Regions from separate parts of the Paenibacillus sp. FSL K6-1558 genome, predicted to be linked through region 2. Evidence: riboswitches for the same ligand, from Rfam matches in the RefSeq annotation. Region 2 holds a riboswitch; the other holds the start of a gene.
What was found. Region 2 has a riboswitch for cobalamin ahead of cobJ (precorrin-3B C(17)-methyltransferase). Riboswitches for the same ligand answer to the same signal wherever they lie in the genome.

Region 1: it holds a riboswitch for cobalamin, as region 2 does, so the genes downstream of both, nikB (nickel ABC transporter permease) here and cobJ (precorrin-3B C(17)-methyltransferase) in region 2, are expected to answer to the same signal.

What each region holds. Positions count from the first base shown of each region.
Region 1 is NZ_JBBOCV010000001.1:4,073,518-4,077,944, reverse strand. Features, by position in the region: gene MHI38_RS17575 (ABC transporter substrate-binding protein) at 1-1,030, opposite strand, end outside; gene nikC (nickel transporter permease) at 1,050-1,880, opposite strand; gene nikB (nickel ABC transporter permease) at 1,887-2,825, opposite strand; cobalamin riboswitch at 3,008-3,202, opposite strand; gene MHI38_RS17560 (AraC family transcriptional regulator) at 3,302-4,138, opposite strand; gene MHI38_RS17555 (alpha-glucosidase/alpha-galactosidase) at 4,365-4,427, shown strand, end outside.
Region 2 is NZ_JBBOCV010000001.1:3,216,381-3,220,807, forward strand. Features, by position in the region: gene MHI38_RS13845 (CbiX/SirB N-terminal domain-containing protein) at 1-119, opposite strand, end outside; partial or broken gene cobJ (precorrin-3B C(17)-methyltransferase) at 390-2,325, opposite strand; cobalamin riboswitch at 2,663-2,851, opposite strand; gene MHI38_RS13855 (uroporphyrinogen-III synthase) at 3,081-3,911, opposite strand; gene MHI38_RS13860 (GerAB/ArcD/ProY family transporter) at 4,042-4,427, opposite strand, start outside.

The sequences.
Region 1 (4,427 bases), 860 kb from region 2:
ATCCGGTAATTTTGTCGTACCCAAAAGGCAATGCAGAGGTAAACGGACCTTTGGCTGCTTGTCCACCCACCAGCGTATTCGCGTACATTTCGCGGTCAATTCCGTAAGATATGGCACGGCGAACCTTTACATCGCTTAGCAGTGAATGGGTCGTGTTAAACCACACAAACTGCGTACGGAGGCTCGGAATTTCATCAATCGTATATTGTGTTTTATCCTGAAAAAGAGGCATCTGGCTGCGTCCCACATTACTCGCTACATCGATTTCCCCTGATTGCAGTGCCAGCGCCCGTGTATTGTCATCCTTGATGTATTTTAGTGTCATCGTATCCAGATCAGCCGCGCCACCCCAGTACTTATCGTACTTTTTCACCTGAATCTCCTGGTCGGGCGTATATCCTGTAACCATGAACGGCCCGGTAGCGATGGGCTCACTCTTGAATTTTGATGTATCTGCACTCGTATCCACGATAATAAACAGTGGCTCTGCAATATTGCCTAGCAGTGAGGCATCTGGCTGTGTTGTTTTGATCGTCAGATCCTGCCCCTTGGCAGTCATTGACGCAATTGGCAGTGTGGATTGACCTCTCTCATTCAGCGAGATGGAGCGTTCGATTGATTTTTTAACCGCATCCGCAGTCACGGGATTGCCATTATGGAACGTTACTCCGTCGCGAATATGAAAATGCCAGGTTGTATCATCGATCCGATCCCACTTATCGGCAAGTTTGGGGACGATCTTCATCTGCTCATCAAACTGAATCAACGTCTCCCCAATAGCCGCGCGCGTCAGCGTCCAGCCGTTCCATTCCTCCGCAGGATCAAGGCTACTCCCCAGCCAGAACAAGGCCACATTCAGATGTGATTTCTTGTCCTCACCAGCCGCACCACTCGCATCCACCCCTGCCTTTTTCCCCGTAGCATCGGATGATGAAGGTGTTGAATTTTTGTCGTTACCACAGGCCGCGAGCAACAGAATAGTCATCATTGATATGATAGCCAGTAGCCATGTTTTTTGAAACTTACCCATACTTCCCCATTCCCCTCAGTTACACTGTATTTTTCTTGGGATCAAGCACATCTCGCAGACTGTCCCCCAGCAAATTAAAAATGATAACCGTGCTAAATATCGCGAGCCCCGGATAGATTAACAGCCAAGGCGCTGTCTGCAGATATCTTCTGCCTTCATTCAACATCGCTCCCCACTCGGGATCAGGCGGCTGTGCACCAAGTCCGAGAAAGGACAGACCCGAAATCGACAACATCATGCCGCCTACGTCCATCATCGCCATGACGATCAAGGGTGGCAACATATTCGGCAGAATCGTTCTGCTAATGATCTGGATTTTACGCGCACCGCTGAACGCGGCGGCAGTGACGAACTCTTTTTGCTGAAGAGAAATGACCAGGCTTCGGGCCATCCGTGCATACTTTGCCCACCAGACAACTGACAGTGCGACCACCGTGTTAAATAACCCCGGCCCTAACATGCCTACTACGGCAATAGCAAAAATCAAACCCGGAAATGCCATCAACGTATCGCACAGCCGCATCAGCAGCGTATCCACCAGCCCTCGCAGAAAACCTGCGACGACACCAACCGCTACACCTAAGCCGAAAACAATACCGATCATCATAAATGTAAGCAGCAGAGAGGTGCGTGCTCCATATAAAAGTCGGGACAGGACACATCGCCCAAGCTGATCCGTACCGAGTGGATATTCGGGGCTGGATGGCTGCAACACTTTGGCAAAATTCGTAGCAAGTGGATCGTGAGGCGCCAGAAGCGGCGCAATCAGAGCCAGAACGATCCAGCCTGTGGTCAGGGATAGCAAGAAAATAAATAGACGACGTTGTGTCAGATATGCTCGAATCTTCATCACCATCTACACATCCACATCCAGTTGAATGCGCGGATCGCGAAGATGTGTCCAGAGATCCACGATCAGATTCAGGGTGACATAGATGACTGCCATCCAGATTACATAACCCTGTATCAGGGGGTAATCGCGGGTGAAAATGGCATCCACCGCCATCTGTCCTACTCCCGGCCATACGAATAAACTCTCCACAATTGCTGCTCCGCCAAGTAGTGCTCCTGTTGTCATGCCTAGCAAGGTCACAATTGGCAACAGTGAATTGGGCAAAATATGTCGCCAAATAATCATTGATTCCTTCACACCTCTTGCTCTTGCACCCACTACGTAATTCTGGCTTGTCTCCTCCAGCATGACTGCACGAATCTGCCGGCTGTATTGGGCGATCAATGGAATCGCGAGTGTCGCAGCAGGCAGGATCAGGCTGTTCCAGCCGGAACTACCCATGACCGGCAGCAGCTTCAGCTGCACACCAAATACCAGCATCAGCAACATCCCCAGCCAGAAGCTCGGCATGGATAGACCGGCAAACGAAAACAGGCGAATCACATAATCCAGCCATTGATTCCGGCGTACAGCCGAAAGAACTCCGAGCGGAAAGGAAATCAAAATCACCAGAAGCATTGCGCTCCCGGTTAACTTGAGCGTTGCTGGAAGGCGGGCCATTAACACATCCAGCACCGGACGGTCATATTTATACGACGTACCAAAGTCTCCAGTGACTACTTGTCCCAGCCATGTGCCATACCGAACCAGAAATGGCTTGTCCAGCCCAAGCTCTGACCTCACCTGTCTGACCAGTTCATCCGAAGGTGTGACTCCGGTAGACATCAGCATCAGTCTGGCGGGATCTCCAGGAGACAGATACGTTAATAGAAATGTCAGGAAGGTGATTCCAAACAGAACGGCGACCAGTTGTAATAACCGTTTAACGATATATCTGCCCAATAATAAAACGCCCTTCCCGGTTTAATGCGCGTGTACGCCTTCATTTTCATTCCATTCAATACAAGCCAATTCAAGCCAAAAAAGCGCCCTTTCCGTTTCACGGGATAAGGACGCCTTAAATAAACAGATTTTCAGAAAAAATCATGCTCTTTAAACACCTTCCTATCTCCCGTAGGGTACTGCTGTGTTTGTCCAACCTGGCAGGTCTCCTGGCTCCAGTATCATTGCCATAGCAGCTCCTTCCCGGTCTTCGTAAGACCAGTGGATATGCTGCCTGACTCCTCTGTTACAGTGGCGGGACCGCGCCGGCATCACACCGGACTTCCCTTTTAAGCTTCTACCCCAGCGGGTAGAGCACCAAGTTCCACGTATTCAATTCACTAAAAGTTGGTATCTGTTACACTTCTGTATCAGTATAGCGGCATACGGAATAATGTTCAAAACTTTTCTTTCAAAATTTAAAATCATGATTGCGGCTAATCTCGCACTCGCGAGCCCTTGGGTGACACCCCCGTCACACGTTTGAACATTTTGGAAAAAAGCAGCGGGTCGGTGTATCCAACGGAGTGGGCTACTTCACTCACAGACAGCATCGGGTTACGAAGCAACTCCGCTGCACGATTCATGCGATACTCTAAGAAAAAGGCTTGCAGCGACTTGCCATATCGCTCTTTGAACAACCCCGATAAATACGTTCGATCCAGCCCGACCGCCTGTGCGATATCCAGAATAGAAGTACGCTGGCTATACCGGTTCTCCATAAACTGCACAGCCTGCCGAATATAAGTCTCTTTCGTCGAAAGGAGCGGATTTTCTTCTTCTTTGATCGGTGAGGATGCGATTAATGCCGCCATAAGTCGGTATAACAGACTTTGATGTAGCACATCCCCTCCTGCAACAGAGCTCGTTCCGGCCTGAAGCATCTCGTCATACAGCGCTGCCATCATATTCTTATCATGAGCAGTAAATACCGGGTGCTCCTCGCTTAACTGCGCACGTTGCATAAAAGCCTTCGCCTGTACACCTCTGAAGCCAAACCATGAATATGTCCAAGGCTCCTCAGCATCGGCTTCATAATGAATGACCGTGTCGGGTAATATGAGAAATCCTTGGCCCTCGCCCAGAGGATATTCCCGATCTCCCATATATACCGTACCATGACCCTCATGTACGTAATGCACAATATAGGAATCACGCACCCCCGGCCCCCAATAGTGGGCAGGATCACATGCCTCCCAACCATAAAATAACAAGACCAGTTCCATCTGCGTCCAGCCGGCAGAGACCACATTCATTTCCACTTTTCGACTCATGTTTCCCCTCCTTTCGACGATGAGGTTAAAGATATCTTAATGTGAGCTCACATATTCCCTTACCAGTACACACAATAAATTATAACAGGTAGAAGAGAGGAAATCTTGCTGAAAACGAAAACAAAAATGGGATTATGCCATATTTGAGAGGGTTTGAGCCATAGTGATATGGGCCTGTTCGGCCTATAGTTGGGGTACAACATTTTTCGGGAAGGATGAAGTTGAAATGAACAAAATTACGTTTCTCGGTGCAGGCAGCACCGTTTTTGTCAAAAATGTATTGGGTGAT
Region 2 (4,427 bases):
CAGGTTTCGACCAGTGTGTTCTCCGGTGCTTGCTCCGCGACCTCACGTGCAAACTCCTTTAACTCACGGTTCCCCTCGGGATCACGGCTCCCGTGTCCCACCAACAAAATTGCATCCATCTTCGTATTTCCTCCTCTGTCCGATCCACAGATCAGATTTCTCATATTCGTAAGGCTCTCCACTCGGTTCCAAGGAAGAAAGGTATAATCTATGTCTAAGTCTGTATTGATGCAGCTGTAAATGTTGTATCTATCTCAATCAGCTGGGTTTCAGCCGAGTTGTGTCTGGGTTAACTTTTGGCTTTGTGGCCTCTTATCTTCCGTAGATCACTCTGCCGCTGATGCTTAAGTGGACTTCAAGCCCGTAACCCAAACTACGCACTTCCACTCTTAGTCACCGCATACCGGATTCACTTCAACAGTGACTGGCGCATCCACATGGCGGAAGCCTTGAATAACTCCAACGCGTTTAAAAAACTTGTGGAAACGTTCGTTCGGATGACCTTTTTCCTTGTACTCCGCGACAATACGTTCCACAATACCGCCGATCTGATCACCCGGAATGCCCTCTGCTACAGGCTGAGCCGGGTGGGCATTGCGGCCGAACTTTTTCCCGCCAAGGAACAGATCGTATCCTCCTTTGCGGTACACGATACCGATATCCTCCAGCACTGCCCCGTAACAAGCCATACCGCAGCCGTTTAACGCTACGCTCGTTTCCTTCGGAGCAGACAATCCACCGATCACGTCCTGCAAATGGTTAGCCATCGGCACCGCGTCGTCCTTCTCCAGGTTGCAGAAGTCACAAGCTTTGACTTTGATCACATCCCCAATCGGCACCACGATAAAGTTTGCTGCGCGCAGCTCATCTACCAGCGCATCCGGTTCAAACGTCGGCACTCTCAGAATAATCTGGTGCTCCGGCGTATACTCGAGTTCACCATCCTCGCTTGCGCACTGCGCCAGCAGGGCCATCTGAGCGGCGGTGAACTTTTTGTTGCCCACGCCGGGCGACACGCCGATCTCAAAGAGCGGCGCCTTGCGCCCCGGCACGGGCACAGCAGCGGCTGCGCCAAGCACCGCTGCGCTGCTCGCGCCCTGCGCGCTTGCGGCTGCCGGGCCTGACGCCGATGCGTCCAGCCAGCGGCTTGCCGCTTCGCCTGCGAGCGCACCGCCTGCCGCGAGCCGCGTCAGCGCCTCGGCGGCGAGCTCGGCTGCGCCGGCGCGTGGCGCCACAGCGGCAGCGCGCGGTGCGGCCTCTGCCGCCGCGGACGCGGGCCGCTCTGCGGCAAGCACGGCGGTGCCAGCACCGCTCGCCGGGCTTGCCGCAGGCGGGGTCGCCGCCCATGCGCTTGCGGGCGGCTGCCCTTGCGGAGCCGTGCCCTCTCCGGCGCTGGCGCCGCGCAGGGCTGGCTCCGCCGTTGGCACGGCCTGCGCATCGCGGGCCGTGCCAACACCCGCCGCCTCGCCGGAGGCGAGCGCGGGCTTCCCGTGCGCCGAGCGACCATGGCTCGGCTTCGGTGCGCAGCCGCTCGTGAGGTCTGAGCGGCTGTTCCGCGGAGTTCAGCGTATATTTCCGCTGATATCCGCGCGGGGTGACCATGAGTCCTTCGTACATCATGGTCGAGGAATTGCCGATAATCACGGTCGTTAACATACCGATATCGTAATTCAGCATATCTTCCAGCGTGGTCATGACCACGTCTTGGCGTTCCCGGTACGCACTCTTGACCAGGCCAACCGGTGTCTTCGGATCACGGTAACGCAGCAACATCTCCTGCGTCTCTACAATCTGGCGTGTACGCCGTCCACTGCGTGGATTATACAAAGCAATGACAAAATCAGCCGCCGCTGCCGCTTCAACCCGGCGAATGATCGTTTCCCAAGGTGTCAGATGGTCGCTGAGGCTGATCGTACACGCGTCATGCATAACCGGCGCACCAAGCAAGGACGCACACGATTGAATAGCGGACACGCCAGGAATAACCTCGACAGCTACGCCTGTATCTGGCTTCCAGCCTTGCTCGATCAGCACCTCATATACAAGCCCCGCCATACCGTATACCCCGGCATCCCCACTGGAGATTACGGCAACAATATGGCCTGCTTCCGCTTGTCTTACCGCTTCCTGTGCCCGGCTGACTTCCTCCGTCATGCCTGTACGCACAATGGCTTGTCCATTCAACAAAGGCCGGATCAGATCCACATAGGTGTTATATCCAATGATGACCTCGCTTTCCTGCAATGCATCCAGCGCCCGTTTCGTTATGTGCTCCATCGCACCTGGACCGAAACCGATGATCAGTAACTTGCCTTGCTTTTGCATCCCTTTTCCCCCTCACTCCACTTGTCATACGATTAATGCCCCAACCTTGTTTATCCCAAAAGTTCCCCGATACAGATGTGTCTCTCTCGTTTATAGCCCTGTAAAACATCATTTCTTCTGCTCAACTCGGCAACTTCGTTCCTGTCCGAAAAAACAAAAAAATCCCATCCTAATCACGGATGAGATACGCATGTACTTACACTCAGGAAACCTGGCCTGTAATATTCCATAATAAGGAATTACAAGCAGCCAGAACAGCCCAAATAGAGCCGCACAGTACAAACCACGGTTTGTCCCTTTCCCGAACTTATCGTACACCACTCCTTTCCGCGAAGGGTTTGGTGACACATGCAAGGTAGGTCTCCTGGCTCTGGATCATTAGCGTTCTTTCCTGTCTTCCCCGGTATACCGAGTGACTTTCATGGAAAACGCTTTACCATTACAGTGGCGGGACCGCTCGGGACTTGCACCCGATTCCCTGTTACCTCTTGCTTTATGCAAGAGCACCTTGCTGCTTTCATATTGTCTTCATCATACCATCGGTCAGGAAATAATGTCCACGCTTCTCAAGATTGTCCTAAACATTAATTTTGGATAAAAATGAAAAAAAGGTCCCGATCCGATAACGGATCAGAACCTTTATATATCCATCCATATAACTGATGTGATTCCTTCTAAACTTAATACTCCTCTGTATACGAATTGCGTCTGCGATTCTTCATACAGCAACTCTTGCCCTCTGAATGCTCTCTTTACTAATCTTCCCGGACACCCACAGGATTCGCGGCAAAATAACGTCCCAGTTCAACGATGAGCGCTCCCATCTTCTCCTCTTCCGGCACAACCAGCGCTTCGATGCTTTCCTCACGCATAGCGTTCGCCGTAACTTTACCAACCGAGGCTGGGACTACACCTTCTTTGAAAGCCGTCAGCATCTGCTGCAGCTTGCCTTGGGAAGTTGCATATTCCGTCAAGAATCGAACCTGCGGCCCGCTTGTAAAGGCTACCGCATCTAACTTATGCTGAATGATTTCGTTCAGCAGTTGCTCCAGCTCTGCCTCTTCCGGCGGCACGTGACGATACGGCAATACCTGACGCACGACAGCTCCTTGTTCTTCGAACCAGCGAACCAATTTAGGAGCCGTTTCCCCATGCAACTGTAACATCACTTTTTTGCCTGCCAGATCATGTGAGCCAAATTCCCGAATCAAACCGTCTGTACTACCATCATCATCTCGTACCAATGGAGTCAGCTTCAGTTTCTTAAGTGCATTCACCGTTTTGTACCCTCGGGCTGCAATACACGATTCGGCCAAGACATTCCGAAGTTGTCCGGCTACATCCATGTCCTCAGCCATGTCGAACAAAGCATCCAGTCCCATACCCGTCGTAAACACTGCCCAATCCGGCGGATCGGAAATCCAAGAGACCAGTCCATCTCGAATGTTACGGTCATCCAAAAATACCGTGCCTTGTGCAGGACGCACAAGCGGGATTCCTCCCATTTTCTCCACCAAAAGAGACATCTCTTTGGACTTTCTCGGTCCGGTTAATGCCACACGTACCCCTGCCAAATGTTGAGCCATTCATGTTCCCCCCGTTATTAAGCCGAAAGTTCGTCAATCTGACTACAGTATACAGGGTACTTCTGCGGAGGGAAACCATGCTTGCTTGCTTTCCAGGCTCTCAAGCTATAACAATTTTTTATGATTTTCATCAGGAAGGCTGCAGATTACCGCCGCCATGTGATGGTTTACCTTTTTTCTCTATAGACTTTTCCGCTGACTTATCACCAGATTTCTCTTCTGACTTGCCTTCCGTATTCCCTTCAGAATAATCTGATTCATCAGATGCCTGCTCCTGCTTCTGTTCACCTTCCTGCTGTTTGCCTCTCGAGGCCCTCTCTCCCGATTCAGAGTTCGGTGCATGCCCAGCCTCCTTTTTGCGCGGACGAAGAAATAGAAAGAATACGATTGGAAACAGCACCTCAAATACAATGGCAACCCATGTCCATTCCCGTGTAAATCGATTCAGTTGGATCGCATTGCGGAAAAACCAGAACGCACATACAAAACCCAGCAACGCAATGGGTCCGGTCAGTA